Regions from separate parts of the Cellulosimicrobium sp. ES-005 genome, predicted to be linked through region 2. Evidence: riboswitches for the same ligand, from Rfam matches in the RefSeq annotation. Region 2 holds a riboswitch; each other region holds the start of a gene.
The links. Region 2 has a riboswitch for thiamine pyrophosphate ahead of ABRQ22_RS19150 (FAD-dependent oxidoreductase). Riboswitches for the same ligand answer to the same signal wherever they lie in the genome.
Positions count from the first base shown of each region.

Region 1: another riboswitch for thiamine pyrophosphate. It lies ahead of ABRQ22_RS01055 (thiamine ABC transporter substrate-binding protein); the one in region 2 lies ahead of ABRQ22_RS19150 (FAD-dependent oxidoreductase).
Region 3: another riboswitch for thiamine pyrophosphate. It lies ahead of thiD (bifunctional hydroxymethylpyrimidine kinase/phosphomethylpyrimidine kinase); the one in region 2 lies ahead of ABRQ22_RS19150 (FAD-dependent oxidoreductase).

Region 1 covers NZ_CP159290.1:242,250-248,597, forward strand. Annotated here, with positions in the region: gene ABRQ22_RS01045 (FtsX-like permease family protein) at 1-890, opposite strand, end outside; gene ABRQ22_RS01050 (ABC transporter ATP-binding protein) at 890-1,762, opposite strand; TPP riboswitch at 1,940-2,044, shown strand; gene ABRQ22_RS01055 (thiamine ABC transporter substrate-binding protein) at 2,125-3,225, shown strand; gene ABRQ22_RS01060 (iron ABC transporter permease) at 3,317-5,023, shown strand; gene ABRQ22_RS01065 (ABC transporter ATP-binding protein) at 5,095-6,132, shown strand; gene ABRQ22_RS01070 (DUF4235 domain-containing protein) at 6,200-6,348, shown strand, end outside.
Region 2 covers NZ_CP159290.1:4,275,923-4,282,270, forward strand. Annotated here, with positions in the region: gene ABRQ22_RS19125 (ABC transporter ATP-binding protein) at 1-198, opposite strand, end outside; gene ABRQ22_RS19130 (DUF3817 domain-containing protein) at 322-762, shown strand; gene ABRQ22_RS19135 (ThiF family adenylyltransferase) at 759-2,024, shown strand; gene ABRQ22_RS19140 (thiazole synthase) at 2,108-2,851, opposite strand; gene thiS (sulfur carrier protein ThiS) at 2,960-3,193, opposite strand; gene ABRQ22_RS19150 (FAD-dependent oxidoreductase) at 3,199-4,596, opposite strand; TPP riboswitch at 4,601-4,680, opposite strand; gene thiE (thiamine phosphate synthase) at 4,771-5,457, shown strand; gene guaA (glutamine-hydrolyzing GMP synthase) at 5,501-6,348, shown strand, end outside.
Region 3 covers NZ_CP159290.1:2,358,011-2,364,358, forward strand. Annotated here, with positions in the region: gene ABRQ22_RS10300 (quinone oxidoreductase) at 1-210, shown strand, start outside; gene ABRQ22_RS10305 (hypothetical protein) at 207-488, shown strand; gene thiD (bifunctional hydroxymethylpyrimidine kinase/phosphomethylpyrimidine kinase) at 519-1,487, opposite strand; TPP riboswitch at 1,480-1,573, opposite strand; gene ABRQ22_RS10315 (hypothetical protein) at 1,628-1,885, shown strand; gene ABRQ22_RS10320 (YceI family protein) at 1,897-2,571, opposite strand; gene ABRQ22_RS10325 (SDR family oxidoreductase) at 2,825-3,703, opposite strand; gene pheT (phenylalanine--tRNA ligase subunit beta) at 3,700-6,321, opposite strand; gene pheS (phenylalanine--tRNA ligase subunit alpha) at 6,321-6,348, opposite strand, start outside.

The DNA of each region.
Region 1 (6,348 bases), 820 kb from region 2:
CGCGTGCGGCGGCGCACGTGCATCGCGAACGTGTTGGTGATGATGAACGTGCCGACGAACAGCGCGAGCCCGGCGAACACGAGCAGGAACGTCGAGACGAAGCCGAGCTGGTCGGCGACGGCGCTGCTCGTCTCGGCGCGCAGCTCCGCGCCCGTCACGGCCTCGGCGCCGTCGGGCAGCGACGTCGCGACGGCGTCGCGCAGCGCCTCGGGCGAGACGCCGTCGGAGGCGTGCAGGGCGATCGACGGCACCATGCCGTCCGGCGCGTACGTCGCGGCCGCGGTCGCCGCGTCGAGCAGGACGATCGTCGCGCCCGCCATGGGCGCGGACAGGGAGAGCTCGCCGACGACGCGCACCGGGCGCACCGCGTCCCCGAGCACGACGTCGGTCGTGTCGCCCACGGCGAGCCCGGACGCCTCGAGCGTCGCGGACTCGAGCGCGACCTCGCCGCCGTTCTCCGGCGCCCGGCCGTCGACCACGCGCGGCCCGGGGTCGCGCGGGTCGTACCCGACCGCCATGCTCGGCGCCTGGGTGCTCAGCACCGCGGTGCCGTCGGCGCCCACCAGGACGGCGGGGCCGCTCACCTCCGCGAGCGCGAGGTCGACGTCGTCCCGCGCGTCGAGCGTGCCGGCCAGGTCCGCCGGGACGAGGCTCCGTGCGCCGCCGAGCTGCGCGGACGACGACTCGAGCGCGGACCCGGCGCTGGCCGCGCCGCGCACGTACGCGTCGGCCTGGATCGACGACGCGACGATGCCGTCGAAGGTCGAGGCGAGCATCGCGCGGAGCGCGAACGTGCCGGTGACGAACGCGACGCCGATCGTCACCGCGAGCACGGACAGCACGAGCTGTGCGCCGTGCGCGCGCACGCCGCGCAGCGCGATCCGGCCCATCATCGGACGGTCGCCGGTTCGTGCGCCGGGCCGGCGGCGTGCGCGCCCGCGGACGCCGCGGGCGTGAGGGCCCCGAGCGTGTCGAGGACGGCCTGCGGCGTGGGTTCGCGCAGCTCGGTCACGAGGCGCCCGTCCGCGAGGAACAGCACGCGGTGCGCGTACGACGCCGCCGTCGGGTCGTGCGTGACCATCGCGACGGACTGGCCGAGGTCGTCCACCGAGGCGCGCAGGAAGCCGAGCACCTCCGCGGCGGCGCGCGAGTCGAGGTTGCCGGTCGGCTCGTCCGCGAACACGACCGCCGGCCGGGACACGAGCGCCCGCGCGCACGCGACCCGCTGCTGCTGCCCGCCCGAGAGCTCCGCCGGGCGGTGCCCGAGCCGCGGGCGCAGGCCGACGGCGTCGACGACGCGGTCGAACCACTCCCGGTCCACGGGCCGGCGCGCGACGGCGAGCGGGAGCACGATGTTCTCCTCCGCCGTGAGCGTCGGCACGAGGTTGAACGACTGGAAGACGAACCCGATGCGCGTGCGTCGCAGCCGCGTCAGCCGTCGCTCGCTCATCGCCGAGACCGTCTCGCCGTCCACGACGACGGTCCCCGCCGTGGGGGAGTCCAGCCCGGCGAGGCAGTGCATGAGGGTCGACTTGCCCGACCCCGACGGGCCCATGATCGCGGTCAGGCGCCCCCGTTCGAGGTCGACGTCGACGCCGTCCAGGGCGCGGACCGCGGCCTCGCCGCGCCCGTAGGTCTTCACGATCCCCCGCGCGGTGGCGATCACGGGCCGCTCCGGCGTGGTCCCGGCGGCACCCGCGGCGTGCTCGGCGGGCGCGGCGACGGTCGTCCTCACGCCCGTCGTCCCAGGTCTGCTGCTCATCGGTCCTTCCCCTCCTGCGTCGTCGGCCGGGTGTCCCGGTCCGGTCGTCTCGACCCTCCCGCGGCGGTGCGCCCCGGGGCATCGGGGACCGGCCCGGAACCCCTCCCTTGTCGCCGCGGGTCCGCGCTCAGGGTTCTCTCAGGGGGATTCCCCAGGCGCGGCCCGGTGTAGGCTCGACGGGAACGACAGGGGAGCTCCTGGAGGAGCTGAGAGTGCGGACCACCGCAGACCCTCGAACCTGATCCGGTTAGCACCGGTGGAGGAAGTCGGGAATCTCGATCACCTGCTCGTGCGGTCGCCCGCGCTCGCGGGGCACGGTCGCGCGGGCCGGTGAACCCCTCCTGAACGTCCTGGGAGGACACATGCAGCGCACGACCGCCCGTACCCGCCGGAGCGCCCTCGTCACGGGCGCGGGCACGACCCTCGCCCTCCTCGCCCTCGCCGCGTGCAGTGGCGGCGAGGACGCGACCTCAGGCTCCGGGGGCGACGACGCGTCGTCGGGCACCGGGGGCACGGTCACCCTGGTCACCCACGACTCCTTCGCCGTGAGCGACGAGGTGCTCGCCGCGTTCGAGGAGGAGAGCGGGCTCACCGTCGAGCAGGTCGCCCCCGGCGACGGCGGCGCGCTCGTCAACCAGCTGATCCTCACCAAGGACTCGCCGCTGGGCGACGTCGTGTTCGGGATCGACAACACGTTCGCCTCGCGGGCGATCGACGAGGGCGTCCTCGCGCCCTACACGCCGGAGGGCCTCTCCGACTCGGCGGCCTCGTACGCCGTCGGCGACGGCGACGAGCTCACGGCGGTCGACCTCGGCGACGTGTGCGTCAACGTCGACCACGCGTGGTTCGCCGACGCCGGGATCCCGGAGCCCGTCTCGCTCGAGGACCTCGCGAAGCCGGAGTACGAGGACCTCCTCGTCGTGACCAACCCGGCGACGTCGTCGCCCGGTCTCGCGTTCCTCCTCGCGACGATCGGCGCGTTCGGCGAGGACGGTTACGAGGACTACTGGGCCGACCTCCGGGACAACGGCGTCAAGGTCGTCGACGGGTGGTCCGACGCGTACTACGTCGACTTCTCCGGCTCCGAGGGCGCCGGGCCGCGCCCGCTCGTGCTGTCGTACTCGACGTCGCCCGCGTTCACGCTCACCGAGGACGGCTCCGCGTCCACGACCGGTGCCCTGCTCGACACGTGCTTCCGCCAGGTCGAGTACGCGGGCGTGCTCGCGAACGCGAAGAACCCCGAGGGCGCGCAGCAGCTCGTGGACTTCCTCGTGAGCGAGGCGTTCCAGGCCGACGTCCCGGAGCAGATGTACATGTACCCCGCCGACGACTCCGTCGCGCTCCCCGACGGCTGGGCCGAGTTCGCCCCGCTCGCCGACGAGCCCTTCGAGGTCGCGCCCGCCGACGTCTCGGCGCACCGCGACGAGTGGATCAAGGCATGGACGGCCACGGTCGTCGACTGACGCCCGGTGCGCGCTGCGTGACCACGCCTCTACCTCGCGAGGTAGAGCCCCGGTCTGCCGAGGTAGAGCCGTGGTCGCGCGAGGTAGAGCCGTGGTGAGGGGTCGGGCGGTCTGGCGCGGCGGCGTCGGACGCGCGGTGCTGTGGGGTCTGGCGGCGGCGGTGCCGCTCGCGTTCCTCGGGGTGTTCTTCGCGTGGCCGGTCGTCACGCTCGTGGCGCGCGGGTTCGTCGGGGACGACGGCGGCCTCGACCTCTCGGGGTTCGCGGAAGTGTTCTCGCAGCCGCGCACGTGGCGGATCCTCGGGCTCACGCTCTGGCAGGCGGTGCTCGGGACGACGTTCTCGGTGCTGCTCGGCGTGCCCGGCGCGTACGTGCTGTACCGGTGCCGGTTCCCCGGGCGGCGGGTCGTGCGCGCGCTCGTCACGGTGCCGTTCGTGCTCCCGACCGTCGTCGTCGGCGTCGCGTTCCGGTCGCTGCTCGTGCAGGGCGGCCCGCTCGGGTTCCTGCGGCTCGACGAGACGTTCGCGGCGATCGTCGTCGCGCTCGTGTTCTTCAACTACTCCGTGGTGGTGCGCACGGTCGGCGGGCTCTGGGAGCACCTCGACCCACGCGCCGAGCAGGCGGCGCGCGCCCTCGGCGCGACGCCGTGGCGCGCGTTCCGCACCGTGACGCTCCCGGCGCTGACGCCCGCGATCGCGAGCGCCGCGTCGATCGTCTTCCTCTTCTGCGCGACGGCGTTCGGCGTCGTGCTCGTGCTCGGCGGCATCCGCTACGGGACGATCGAGACGGAGATCTGGATCCAGACCACGCAGTTCCTCGACCTGCGCACCGCGGCGGTGCTGTCGGTCGTGCAGCTCGTGGTCGTCGCGGCGGCGCTCACGGTGGCGAACCGCACGCGGGCCCGGCGCGAGCGCGCCCTCAACCTGTCGTCGTCGGCGTCGTCCGCGCACCCGCTGCGCCTGTGGCGCGACGGCCGCGACCTCGCGCCCGCGGCGCTCACCGCGGCCGTGGTCGTGGTGCTCGTCGGGCTGCCGCTCGGCACGCTCGTCGTGCGCTCGTTCCGCGTCCCGGGCGGCGGCTGGGGCCTCGACAACTACGCGAACCTCGGTACGACGGGCGGGCGCAACGCGCTCTCCGTCACCGTGTGGGAGGCGGCGGGCAACTCGCTGCGCACCGCCGCGCTCGCGACCGTGGTCGCCGTCGTGATCGGGGGTCTCGTGGCGCTCGTCGTGTCCCGGCGCGCGAGATCGCGCGGCGGGCGGCGCGCGATCTCGGTGCTCGACTCGGTGTTCATGCTCCCGCTCGGGGTCTCCGCCGTGACGGTCGGCTTCGGGTTCCTCCTCACGCTCGACCGGCCGCTGGGCCTCGACGTCGACCTGCGCACGTCGGGGCTGCTCGTGCCGATCGCACAGGCGGTGGTCGCGATCCCGCTCGTCGTGCGCACGGTCCTGCCGACGCTGCGCGCCATCGACCCGCGCCTGCGCGAGGCCGCCGCGACCCTCGGCGCCGCGCCCGGCCGCGTGTTCCGCACGGTCGACGGCCCGATCGCCGCCCGCTCCCTCGGCCTCGCCGTCGGGTTCGCGTTCGCCGTCTCGCTCGGGGAGTTCGGCGCGACGTCGTTCCTCGCCCGCCCGGACAGCGCGACCCTGCCGGTCGTCATCTTCCGGCTCATCGGGCGCCCGGGCGCCGAGAACTACGGCATGGCGCTCGCGGCGAGCGTCGTGCTCGCGCTGCTCACCGCGACCGTCATGCTGCTCGCCGAGCGGTTGCGCGGCGACCGACCCGGAGGAGAGTTCTGATGGTGCAGACCGACCCCGCCCCCGCGCGCGCGGGCACGCCGGAGCCGTCGCGCGCCGGCCCCGGCACCGGGGTGGCCGCCGGGCTCGCGGTGCGCGACGTCGTCGTGCGGTACGGCGGGCGCGGCGCCGGGGGAGCGGGCACGGACCCCGGCACGACGGCGGTCGCGGGCGTCACGCTCGACGTCGCGCCCGGCGAGGTGCTCGCCCTGCTCGGGCCGAGCGGGTGCGGCAAGTCGAGCCTGCTGCGCGCCGTCGCGGGGCTCGAGCCGGTCGCCGCGGGCTCCGTGGCGTGGGACGGCCGCGACCTCACGGGAGTCCCCGTGCACCGGCGCGGGTTCGGGCTCATGTTCCAGGAGGGCCAGCTCTTCCCGCACCGCGACGTCGCGGGCAACGTCGCCTACGGGATCGGGGGTCTGCCGCGCGCCGCGCGCGACGCGCGCGTGGCCGAGCTGCTCGACGTCGTCGGGCTGGCCGGGTACGAGCGGCGCGCCGTCGCGACCCTCAGCGGGGGCGAGCGCCAGCGGGTCGCGCTCGCGCGGTCCCTCGCGCCGCGTCCGCGGCTCCTCCTGCTCGACGAGCCGCTCTCCGCGCTCGACCGCGGGCTGCGCGAGCGCCTCGCGCTCGACCTGCGCGAGGCGCTGCGCGCCACCGGCACGACGGCCGTCTTCGTCACCCACGACCACGACGAGGCGTTCACCGTCGCCGACCGCGTCGCCGTCATGGACGCGGGCCGGCTCCTCCAGGTCGCGCCGCCCGAGGACCTGTGGCGAGCCCCCGCCTCGCGCCGCGTCGCGGAGTTCCTCGGCTACCAGGCGTTCGTCCCCTGCGGCGACGTGAGCGTGCTCGCGATCGGGCCGCGCGGGCTGCGGCTCGTGCCCGCGGAGGTCCCGGCGCCGTCCGACGACACGTGGGCCGCGACGGTCGTCGGCAGCGTGTTCCGGCGAGGAGCGGTCGAGGTCACGGTCGACGTCGTCCTCCCCGGCGCCGACCCCGGCGCACCGGCCCGCCTCGTGGCGCTCGCGGGTGCCCGTGCCGACGCAGGGCACGAACCCGGTGCCCGCGTGCACGTCGCGCCCGACCCGGCGGGCTGCGCCGTCGTCCCGGGCTGACCCCACGCGGACGGCGCTCGCGGTCGTGCGACGGGCGAGAGAGCCGCAGCCGACCTAGCGTCGAGGGATGAGCGACGACGTGACGGCGGGGACGCATCCCCCGGAGAAGACCGGCGGCAAGGCCGCGAAGATCCTCTACCGCCCCGTGGGGCTCGCCAGCTCGATCGTGGGCGGGCTCGTCGCGGGGCAGGTGTTCAAGCAGGTCTACAAGCGCGT
Region 2 (6,348 bases):
CCCGAACCCCTCCGCGAGCCCCTCGTCGAGCGCGCGGCCGAGCATGTACGGCTGGAACGCCTGGCACGCGAAGTTGGCCAGGCCGAGCAGCACGGAGACGGTGAGCACGGTCCACTGACGACGGGCCAGCCAGAGCAGGTAGCGCGTCGGTCCGCGCAGGTCGGGGGTCCCCGGGTCGGGGAGGGGGAGGGGTCGCACGGTGTTCTACCCTAGGTTCGGCGTCCGACACGCGGCGACGCATTAACGGCGGCGACCGCGTCACACGCCACCGCGGCGGCACGGACCGCCGCGGCCGTCTCGCCCGGAACGAGGACCCCTCCCATGACCACGCAGGACCCGGCCACCCCCACCGACACGCCCGCCCCCGCCGGCGCGGCGACGCCCAGCACGGAGGCCGCCCGCACCGCGATCCGCAAGGCGCGCGGCGCGCTCGCCCGCTACCGGGTCCTCGCGATCATCACCGGTGTGATGCTCCTCGTCCTGTGCGTCGAGATGCTCGTCAAGTACGGGGTCGGCCAGCTCGTCGACGTCGACGGGGTCATGCGGTACGTCTCGTGGATCCCCTTCGCCCACGGCTGGATCTACGTCGTCTACCTCGTGACGGTCCTCGACCTGTGGACCAAGATGCGGTGGGGCTGGGGCCGCCTCGCGGCCATGGTCTTCGCGGGCGTCGTGCCGGTCATGTCGTTCATCCTCGAGAAGAAGGTGCACGCCGAGGCCGAGGCCAAGCTCGCCGTCCTGGAGGAGCAGTACGCGTCATGACGACGCCGCTCGCGCCCCTCGTCGCACCCGGCCCCGAGCTGACCACCGCGGAGCTCGAGCGGTACGCGCGCCACCTCGCGCTGCCCGGCGTCGGCCCCGAGGGGCAGCGCCGTCTCGCCGCCGCGCGCGTGCTCGTCGTCGGCGCGGGCGGCCTCGGCAGCCCCGCCCTGCTCTACCTGGCCGCCGCGGGCGTGGGCACGATCGGCATCGTCGACGACGACGTCGTCGACACCTCCAACCTCCAGCGGCAGGTCATCCACGGCGGTCCTGACGTCGGGCGCCGCAAGGTCGACTCCGCGCACGACGCCATCGCCGACGTCAACCCGCACGTGCGCGTCGTCGAGCACGCGGTCCGCCTCGACGTGGACACCGCGCTCGACGTGCTGCGCGGCTACGACGTCGTGCTCGACGGCGCCGACAACTTCCCCACGCGCTACCTCGTCTCCGACGCGGCCGAGGTGCTCGGCCTGCCCGTGGTCTGGGGCTCGATCTACCGCTTCCAGGGGCAGGTCAGCGTCTTCTGGGGCGCGCCCCGGTTCGCCCTGCCCGACGATGTCCCGCGCCCGGGCGGCGCGGCTCCCGACGGCCCGGGGGACGGCGAGGCGCGCGGGGTCACCTACCGCGACGTGTTCCCCGTCCCGCCCCCGCCCGGTGCCGCGCCCGACTGCGCGACCGGCGGCGTGTTCGGCGCGATGTGCGGGACCGTCGGCTCCGTCATGGCGACCGAGGCGATCAAGCTCGTCACCGGCGCCGGCACGACGCTGCTCGGCCGCCTCGCCGTCTACGACGCGCTCGACCTCTCGTGGCGCCAGCTCACCGTGCGCGCCGACCCGACCCGCGACCCCGTCACCGCGCTCCTGCCGGGCGACGACGCCTACGCCGCGTTCTGCGGACTGGCCCCGGCGACGTCGGTCGCGCGGCCGGTCACGGGGGAGCGCGACGTCACCGCGCGCGACGCGGCGGCCCTGCTGGGCGACGACGGCACGGCCCCGTACCTGCTCGACGTGCGCGAGGACTGGGAGGCGCAGGTGCGTCCCCTGCCCGGGTCGACCCTCGTGCCGAGCGGCACGTTCCTCACGGGCGACCCCGCCGCGGCGCTCGCGGACCTCCCGACGGACCGACCCGTGCTCGTCCTGTGCGCGGTCGGCGGCCGCTCGGCCCGCGTCGCCGACGTCGCGCGCGCCGCCGGGATCGACGCCCGCTCGGTCGTCGGCGGCGTCCCCGCCCTCCTCGACGCCCTGGAAACGACCCCGGCCACCTAGTCCGCCCCCGCCGAGCAGGTGGACGTCGCGGGTCCTGGTCGGCTGACGAGCCAGGACGGCCTGATCCGCTGGCGGGACCGGCGTCAGAGGGCGAGGTCGAGTCGACCCTGGGGGGACGAGCTCGCGAGGGCGCCCTCGCGGCGGGGGATGCGGCCGGCACCGGCGGCGAGGCGGCCCGACTCGACGGCGAGGCGCATCGCGTGCGCCATGCGGACCGGGTCGGCGGCGCGCGTGACGGCGGTCGCGAGCAGGACGCCGGCGCACCCGAGCTCCATGGCCTGCGCGGCGTCGGACGCCGTGCCGATCCCCGCGTCGAGGATCACGGGCACGCGCGCGGCGGCGGCGATCGCCTCGATGTTGCGGGGGTTGAGGATGCCGAGGCCGGTGCCGATCGGCGCACCGAGGGGCATGACGGCGGCGCACCCGACGTCCTCGAGCCGGCGCGCGAGGATCGGGTCGTCGTTCGTGTAGGGCAGCACGACGAACCCGTCGCGCACGAGCTGCTCGGCCGCCTCGACGAGGCCGACGGGGTCGGGCAGGAGCGTGACGTCGTCCGCGATCACCTCGAGCTTGACCCACTCGGTGCCGCACGCCTCGCGCGCGAGGTGCGCGGTGAGCACGGCCTCGCGCACCGAGAAGCACCCGGCCGTGTTGGGCAGCGCCCGGATGCCGAGTCGCGCGAGGAGCGCCCAGATCCCGGCGTCGGGGGAGGCCACGCCACCGGCGCGCACGGCGACGCGGCGCATCGCGACGGTCGTCAGTGCGGTGCCCGAGGCGACGAGCGCGTCCTCGAGCGTGAGCAGGTTCGCCGCCCCGCCGGTGCCCATGACGAGGCGGGACCCGATCGTCGTGCCGGCGACGACGAGCGGGTCGCCGCCGTCCGACGGTCGGTGCGCGGGCGCGGGGGAGATGTCGGTCGTGGTCACGGGTCCTCCTCAGCCGCCCTGGACGGCGGTCACGATCTCGATGCGGTCACCCGGCGCGACGACGGTCGTCGCCCACGAGCCGCGCGGCACGACGGCGTCGTCCACCGCGACGGCGACGCCCTGCGGCGTCCCGTCGGCGACGTACGCGGGCACGAGCGCCGCGACGAGCTGCTCGAGGTGCACGGGGGCGTCGAGCGGGTACGGCTCGCCGTTGACGAGCGCGGTCGGAGCAGGTCGGGTCACGGAGATCACCTCGGTGTCGTCAGGGAGAACGCGGCGGACCGGACGGTGCCGAACCCGGGGTCGCTCCCCAGGTCGGGCCCGCCGTGGGGAGCGATCCCGGGTTCGGCGAAGCGGTCGGTGCGGGTGGGGGCGAGGGCGGCCGCGACGGTGGGCGAGAGCGCGGCACCCGTGAGCCCGGCCATCACCGCGTCGGCGGTGAGCGGCGCGAGCAGGATGCCGTTGCGGCCGTGCCCCGTCGCGAGGTGCAGCCCCGGGACGCCGGTCGGACCGACGAGCGGGAGGTTGTCCGGGGTCGCGGGGCGCGCCCGGGGCGTCACGTCGACGAGCGCGGCCTCGTCGATCCCGGGCAGCAGGGCGCGCGCGTCGCGCAGCAGGGCGAAGACGCCGCCCGCGGTCGCGCGGCGGTCGTCGGGGTTCTCCTCGGTGGTCGCGCCGACGACGACCTCCCGGTGACCCGCGACGCCGCGACCCTGCCCGTCCGGGACCGGGTCGCGCGGCACGACGTACACGGGTCGCCCCTGCACGACCCCGCGCACCACGTGCTCCAGCGCGAGGTCCGGCCCGGCGTCGAGCCTCAACGTCTGCCCCTTGACCGGCCGGGTCGGCACGACGACGCCCGGCACGTCCGCGAGGAGCGCTCCGGACTCCCATCCCGCCGCGACGACGACCGCGCCCGCCGCGTGGAGCCGGCCCGCGTCGTCGTGCACGCCCACGACCCGCCCGGCCCGGCCGAGCGCGAGCCGCGTCGCGGACGCCCGCACGACGACGGCGCCTGCCGCGGATCCGGTGCCCGACCCCGCGAGCGTCCCCGGCCCGGAGCCCGCTCCGGTGCCGCCACCGACCAGGCCGTGCAGCCCGCCGAGCAGGGCGGCGTGCACCGCGCGCGGGTCGACCGCGTGGTCGTCCGGCGCCCAGGCGGCGCCCGCGACCCGCGGGCCGAGATACGGCTCGCGCCGACGGGCGTCGGCGACGGTGAGCTCGCGCGAGGCGAGGCCGTGCTCCGCGTGGAGGGCGAGGACGCGGCGGAGCAGGGCGAGGTCGTCGGCGTCGTAGGCGAGCGTGAGGGTGCCCGCGGTGCGCAGACCGACGTCGGCCCCGGTCGCGGCGCGCAGGTCGGCGGCGAACCCCGGCCACGCCGCGGCGGCGGCGAGGTGCAGGCGCAGCGCCGCGTCCTCGCCGAAGTCGGCCTCCGTGACGGGGGCGAGCATCCCGGCCGCGGCGTGCGTCGCGCCGTCGCCCGGCGCCGGGTCCAGCACCGTGACCGACAGGCCGGCGCGCACGGCGCGCCACGCCACGGCGAGCCCCACGATCCCGCCGCCCACGACGACGAGGTCGCGCGCGCCGTCGGGCGCGGCAGGGCCGGCTCCCGGCGGGCGGGGCCCGGGACGGACGGGGGTGTGCATGCGCGCTCCCTTCGCTGGCATGACCCAGATCAGGTTCGACGGTCGGCTCCGACGCCCTCTCAGCCCCGTGCGGGGCTCCCGTGCTGTCGGCCACAGTACCCGCGCGGGGGAGCGGGCGCGGCTAGGCTCCGGCGGGTGAGCACCGAGACCTTCGCCACGCCCGCGAACCCCGCCGTGCCGGCTGCGGACGACGCGCGGGCCCGGCTCGCCGACGCACGCGTCTACCTGTGCACCGACGCGCGCGAGGAGCGCGGCGACCTCGAGGACTTCCTGCGGGCGGCGCTCGCGGGCGGGGTCGACGTGGTCCAGCTCCGCGACAAGACGCTCGTCGCGGCGCGCGAGCTCGAGCTCCAGGAGCTCGTCGCACGGGTCGCGACGGAGCACGGCGCCCTGTGGGCCGTGAACGACCGGGCCGACGTGGCGGCGCTCACCGGTGCACCCGTCGTCCACATGGGTCAGGGCGACCTGCCGGTCTCCGCGGTGCGATCCCTGCTCGGGGCCGCGCCGGTGCTCGGCCGGTCCACCCACTCGGCCGACCAGGCGGCCGCGGCCGAGGCGGACCCGGACGTCGACTACTTCTGCGTGGGCCCCCTCTGGGCGACGCCGACGAAGCCGGGGCGCGCCGCGGTCGGGCTCGACCTGCTGCGCGACGTCGCCGCGACCCGGCCCACGACGCCCTGGTTCGCGATCGGCGGGATCGACGCGGAGCGGCTGGACGCGGTCCTCGACGCCGGGGCGACCCGCGTCGTCGTCGTGCGGGCGATCACGCAGGCGCCAGACCCGGAGGCGGCCGCCCGGGCGCTGCGCGGGCGGGTCGCCGAGCGAGCGGCCGAGCGCGCCGCCGAGCCCACCGGCGCCTGAGACGCGGGACGGGACCGCGCCGCGCGGCGACTATCCTGGAGCCGTGACGTCACCCGCCACCGCTCCCGACACCCCCACCACCGCCGAGGTCGCCGCGACCCCGCGCCCCGTGCTCGTCGTCGACTTCGGCGCCCAGTACGCGCAGCTCATCGCGCGCCGCGTGCGCGAGGCCAAGGTCTACTCCGAGATCGTGCCGCACACCTTCACGGTCGAGCAGATGCTCGCGAAGGACCCGGTGGCGATCATCCTCTCCGGCGGGCCGTCGTCGGTGTACGCGACCGGCGCCCCGTTCGTCGACCCGGCGCTGTTCGAGGCCGGCGTGCCCGTGATGGGCATCTGCTACGGCTTCCAGGCCATGGCCAAGGCGCTCGGCGGCGAGGTCGCCCAGACGGGCCTGCGCGAGTACGGCGGCACCGAGGTCGAGGTGTGCGCCGCGGGCGTGCTGCTCGACGGCACGCCGGAGCACCAGACCACGTGGATGAGCCACGGCGACGCGGTGCACCGCGCGCCCGAGGGCTTCGAGGTCCTCGCGACGTCGTCGGGCTCGCCGGTCGCCGCGTTCGAGGACCGCGAGCGTCGCCTCTACGGCGTGCAGTGGCACCCCGAGGTCAAGCACTCCGCGCACGGCCAGACCGTGCTGGAGCACTTCCTGTACGACGGCGCCGGGCTGGCCCCGGACTGGACGCCCGGCAACGTCATCGCGGACCAGGTCGCGGCGATCCGCGCCCAGGTCGGCGACGCGCGCGTCATCTGCGCGCTCTCGGGCGGCGTCGACTCCGCCGTCGCCGCGGCGCTCGTGCAGCGCGCGGTGGGCGACCAGCTCACGTGCGTGCACGTCGACCACGGGCTGATGCGCGCGGGCGAGGTCGAGCAGATCGAGCGCGACTTCGT
Region 3 (6,348 bases), 1.9 Mb from region 2:
ACGCGCGCCGAGCTCGTCGAGCGGGCGACCGAGGTGCTCGGCGCCGTCGCGGGCGGCACGCTGCACGTGCGCGTCGGCGCCACGTTCGCGCTCGCCGACGCCGCCGACGCGCACCGCGCGCTGGAGGGCCGCGCGACCACGGGCAAGGTGCTGCTCGTCCCCGACGCAGCGGCGGCGCCCGACCCGGCCGCGGAGACGGGCACCGCGTGAGCTGGGACTGGGTGCCCGCGCCGCCGGGCGAGGAGGACGGGTCCGACGGCGGCCCCTCCCCCGCCCTCCGCCGCGCCGTGACGGTCCTCTCCGTCCTGCTCGCCGCGGCGCTCGCCGTGTACTGGGTGACGGTCGGTCTGCGCCAGCAGGCGGACGCGTGCGTCGCCGACCGCCCGGACGGCGTCGCGATCGAGGACGTCGACGCGCGGTGGCGCTGGGTCCCGCCGGGCTACGAGTGCGTCTACGCGACGGCCGAGGAGGACGTGGCGCGCGCCTGACCGACGTGACCGCTGCTCGCGCGCGGTCCGTCAGCGCGGCACGACGGGCGACGAGGCGTGCAGGTGGTCGACCGGGCCCCGGCCCGTCCCGACGCGCAGCGCCGCCCCGCCGCGCAGCGCGCCGGTGAGCCAGTCCTTGGCGTCGCGCGCCGCCTCCTCCCAGCCCGCACGCTGCGGGCGCAGGGCAGCGAGCGCCGCGGAGAGCGAGCACCCGGTGCCGTGCGTATGGGGCGTGTCCACGCGCTCGCCGTCGAACGTCGTGACGGTCGGCGCCGCGTCCGACGACGGGCCGGCGGGCACGACGAGGGCGTCCGGCGACGTCGCACCGGTGAGGTGGCCGCCCTTGAGCAGCACGACGGCACCGCTCGTCGCCGCGTACGACGCGGCCTGGGTCAGCGCGTCGTCCCACGTCGTCGCGACGTCGCGGCCCGCGAGGACGGCCAGCTCGGGGAGGTTGGGGGTGACGACGTCGGCCCGTGCCGCGAGGTCGCGCACGGCCTGCTCCGCGCCCGCGTCGAGCAGCCGGTGCCCCGACGTGGCGACCATGACGGGGTCGAGGACGACCCAGGGCCGCGGGAGCCCGGCGTCGGTCCGCGCGGCCGCGAGCGCGTCGTGCCACGCCCCGATCTCGCGGGCGTTGGCCTCGTCGGCCACCATGCCGATCTTCACGGCGTCGATCTCGACGTCGTCGGACACGGCGTCGAGCTGCTCGCGCAGGAACGTCGGACCGGGGACGTGCACGGACCGCACGCCGTGCGTGTTCTGCGCGACGAGCGCCGTCGTGACGGCCATGCCGTACGCGCCGTGCGCGGCGAAGGACTTGAGGTCCGCCTGGATGCCCGCGCCTCCGGTCGGGTCGGTCCCCGCGATCGACAGGACGCGCGGCCGCGCGGGCAGGGCACCCGGGCCGCCGGCCGCACCGGGCGTGCGGTCGGCCGCGGGCCGGTGGGCGCGGTCGCGCCCGGGTGCGGGGTCGTGCGGGGGCAGGGCGAGCGTCATCGCGGGACATCCCTTCGCTGGTACGAGCCAGAGCAGGTTCGACGGGTCTCATCTCAGCCCTCGGCGGGGCACCCCGTGTCGCGCGTCATGCTACGTCCTGCGCGCCCGAGGGTTTCACCCGGTCTCGCGCGCGAGAACGCGTGCCGGACCGCGTCCTCCTGGGCATGCCGCACGACCGACCCGCCCGCCGACCCGCGCCGCGCTCCCCCGCGACGCCGCTGCTCCCTCCGGTCCCCGCCCGCTGGACGACCGTCGACCGCCGGGGGCGCCGCGTCGTGCTCGCCGGCGTCGTCACGCACGAGGACGGCGGCCGCGTCGCCTTCGAGCACGTCCACCCGGAGCGCGGTGTGTGGCACGTCTGGGTCGCCCGCGGGGCCGTCGCGCGGGACGCACCCTGACGGACCGGACGTCAGGCCTGGTGCAGGGCCTCCCCCGCGATCTCGAGGCCGATCTTCTTGCCGACGAGGAACCCGCCCGTCTCGAGCAGCACGTTCCACACGAGACCGAAGCTCTCGCGGTCGATCTCGCCCGCGGCGTGGAAACCGAAGATGTCGCGGCCGTAGGGGTCGCGGCGCGCGCCCCCGTACTGCATCGACAGCACCGTCCGGTGCGTGACGCCGCGGACGGTGAGCAGTCCCTCGACGAGGAACCGCCCGGCCTGCGCCGTCCGGGGCTGCACCCGCTCCGGCGCGAGCTCGGCGCGCTCGGGCGAACGGTTCCGCAGTCGCGCCCACGCGAGGATCTGGTCCTGCTGCTCGCCCTGCCACGTGACCGCGGTGCTGCGGAACTCGATCGTCGGGTACGCGTCGACGTCGAGGAAGTCGGCGCTGCGCAGGTGCGCGTCGCGCTCCTCGTGGTGCGTCGTGAGGCTCGCGGTCTCGATCGTCGCGGACACCGCCGAGGCGAGCGGGTCCTCGCCGACGAGGATCGTGGCGCGCGCCCGGGTGAACTCGCCCCGGACGGGCGAGACCATCATGTGCATCCCGGTGAACCCGATGCGCTTGTGCGCCTCGTCGAGGGTGTAGGTGCCGGCCTCGGGAACGGTGAGGCCGTTCCACTGCCGGACAGGGCGTGCCGTCGTCATCCGTCGCTCCCAGGCGTCGTCGAGCCGCGACGTCGGTGTCCGCCCGGTACTTGGTCAGGTGTCCAGGACAGCATCCCCGATGAGTGAGTGAAGTTTCAACCAGATGCCGGGTGATCTCCCCCGCCCGCGCTGCCCGCGCAGGCGTCGCCCGCGGACGCACGAGCGCCGCCCGACCGGAGGGGTCGGGCGGCGCTGCGGGTCGGTGCGGGCGGGTCCGCGACGCGCCGGGTGGTCGCGGCCACGCCGCGGGACGTCAGCGGCTCGGCAGCTCTCCCGGCATCGGGTCGTCCGCGCCCCAGCGCGTGACCCGCAGGCGCCGCGCGTCGGGGCCGGGCAGGGAGGACCCGCGGCCCAGGGCCTCCTCGGCCGCGGCGCGCAACGACGCCGGGGAGTCGTGCGTCACGCGCACGAACGCCCCCGAGAACGCGTCGAGCTCGCCGCGCGCGATCGCGACGACCATCTCGACCGTGCGCTCCACCGGGGTCCACTCGGTGCGGCCCTCATGCATGACCATCGAGGCCGTCATGTCGGTCTGGACGACCCCCGGCGAGACCTCGAAGGTCCGCAGGCCGCGCGCGAACCCGGACCGGTGCAGGTTCGCGCCGAGCCGCAGGAGCGCGGTCTTGCTCGCGTTGTACGCGCTCGCGCCGTCCATGTCGTGCGAGCCCGCGCCGCTGTTCAGGTCGACGACGCGACCTCCGCCGCGCGCGAGCATCCCCGGGACGACGGCGCGCGCGAGGAGGAACGGCCCGCGCACGTTGGTCTCGACGACCGACCACCACTCGTCGGGGTCCGCCTCCCAGAGCGGCACCTCGGCGTCGACGCGCCCCGCGTTGTTGACGAGGAGGTCGACGCTCCCGAGCGCGTCCTGTGCCGCGCCCACGGCCGCCGCGACCGCCGCGGCGTCCGTGACGTCCGCCGTGACCACGACCGCGCGCCCCGCACCGCCGACGGTCAGGGCGCCGATCTCGTCGGCCACGCCCGCGAGCCGGTCGGCGTCGCGCGCGAGGAGCGCGACGTCGAGACCGGCGGCGGCGAGGCCGACCGCGATCGCGCGACCGATGCCACGCGACGCGCCGGTGACGAGCGCCGTCCGGGCGGGCGCGACGGCACCCGCCGCGTGCACGCTCACGCCCGCAGCTCCGCGCCCACGCGCTCGCGCGCGGCCGTCACGGCGCCCTCGCGGACGCGCGCGACGTCGTCCGCGGTGAGCGTGCGGTCGGCCGCGCGCAGCCGCAGCGAGAACGCCAGCGACTTGCGCCCGGCACCGACCTGCTCGCCGGTGAAGACGTCGAACAGCGCGACGTCCTCGACCAGGTCCCCGGCGCCGTCGACGATCGCGTCGCGCAACGCCTGGGCGGTCACGCCGGCGTCCACCACGAACGCGAGGTCCTCCTTGGCGGCCGGGAAGCCCGAGACGGGCGTCGCCTGCACGGGCGCGTCCGACGAACCGGCGACGACCGCGGACAGGTCGACCTCGAACGCCACCGCGCGCGCGGGCAGGCCGAGGTTCTCGAGCACCTTGGGGTGCAGCTCGCCCGCGTGCCCGACCACGGTCCCGTCCGCGAGCTCCAGGCGCGCGCAGCGGCCCGGGTGGAACGGGGCGCGCTCGGTGTCGGCCACCACGGACACGTCCGCACCCACGTGCAGGCCGGCGCGCTCCACCACGAGCCGGGCCGCCGCCAGCGCGTCGGTCCAGTCCGCGGCGCGGCCGGCTCCCCACCAGCCGGCGCGCTCGCGGCGGCCGACGAGGACGCCCGCCACGTGGCGCGGCTGCGCCGGGAGCGACGCGTCGATCGCGGCGAGCTGGTCGTCGGACGGCCGGACGCCGCCCGGCAGCGCGGGCGCCGCAGGAGCACCCGCGCGCGGGTGCGTCACCAGACCCACCTCGAACAGCGCGACGTCGCCCAGCCCGCGGCCGACGTTGCGGCGCGCCGTCTCGAGCAGCGTGCTGAGGAGGTCGGTGCGCATCAGCGGCCGGTCGTCGGCGAGCGGGTTGAGCAGGCGCAGCGCCCGGCGGCGCTCGTCGTCCGCGGGCAGGCGCAACGCGTCGAGCTCCGCGTCCCCGACGAACGGGTAGCTCAGCGTCTCGACGAAGCCGTCCTCCGCGAGCGCCCGGGCGACCGAGCGCCGCACGCGCTGCTCGCGCGTGAGCCCGCGACCGCCGGGCGCGGCCGGCAGCAGGGACGGGATCTCGTCGTACCCGACGAGACGCGCGACCTCTTCCACGAGCTCGGCGGGCTCGGTGAGGTCGGGTCGCCACGACGGCGGGGCCACCACGAGCACGCCGGTGGCGTCCGCGTCGTCCGCCTCGACCGAGCACCCGATCGCGCCGAGCGTCCCGACGACCTGCTCCAGCGTGTACGGCACGCCGACGAGGCGCTCGGCCTCGCCGGCCGGGAGGCGGATCGCGGCGGGGGCGACGACCCGGTCGAAGTCGCCCACCGCCGGGTCGGCCGTGCCGCCGCCGAGCTGGACGAGGAGGTCGACCACACGCTGCGCCGCGACCGCGGGCAGCAGCGGGTCGACGCCGCGCTCGAACCGCTTCGCGGCCTCGCTCGACAGCTTGTGGCGGCGCGACGTGCGCGCGACCGTCACCTGGTCGAAGTGCGCGGCCTCGACCAGCACGGCCGTCGTCGTCGGGCCGACCTCCGAGGAGGCACCGCCCATGACGCCCGCGAGCCCGAGCACGCGCGACGCGCGCGCACCTCCGGGGCTGTCCGTGATGAGCAGGTCCTCGGGGTCGAGGGCACGGTCCACGTCGTCGAGGGTCACCAGGCGCTCGCCCGGCGCGGCGCGACGCACGACGATCGGCGCCGCGACCTGCTCGAGGTCGTACGCGTGCAGCGGCTGCCCGAGGTCGAGCATCACGTAGTTCGTCACGTCGACCGCGAGCGAGATCGGCCGCATGCCGGACGCCGTGAGGCGGCGCTGCATCCACGCGGGGGTCTGCGCCGCGGGGTCGATCCCCCGCACGACGCGCGTGACGAAGCGGTCGCACCCCACGACGCCGTGGATCGGCGTCGCGTCGTCCACCTCGACGGGGAAGCCGTCGGGCGTCGCCGCGGGCGGGGGCGTGGGCAGGGAGCCGGGCAGGCCCGGGTCCGTGAAGCGCGCCCCCGTCGAGTGCGAGAACTCGCGCGCGACGCCGCGGTAGGAGAACGCGTACCCGCGGTCGGGCGTCACGTTGATCTCGAGCACCTCGTCGCCGAGGCCGAGCAGCGCGACCGCGTCCTGCCCCGGGGTCAGGTCCTCGGCCGCGTACCCGAGCCGCGGGAGCACGATGATGCCGTCGTGGTCCTCGCCGAGCCCGAGCTCGCGCTGCGAGCAGATCATGCCGTCGGACACGTGTCCGTAGGTCTTGCGGCTCGCGATGGGGAACGGACCGGGCAGGACGGAGCCCGGCAGCGCGACGACGACGAGGTCGCCCGGCGCGAAGTTGTGCGCCCCGCACACGATCCCGCGCGCACCGCCCGCCGGGACGTCGGCGGGGTCGACGCCCGTGATCTCGGCGGCGTTGTGCTCCGGTCCGACGTCGACCAGGCACCAGTTGATCGTCTTGCCGTTCTTCTGCGGCTCGGGCGTCATCGCGAGGACGCGCCCGACGACGAGGGGACCCGTCACGGCGGCGCCGTGGATCGCCTCCTCCTCCAGGCCGACGCGGACGAGGTCGGCGGCGAGCCGCTCGGCGGTGAGCCCCTCGGGCAGCTCGACGTGGTCGCCCAGCCAGTCGATGGCGACGTAGGGCATCAGATCTCCGTTCCGAACTGGGCGGAG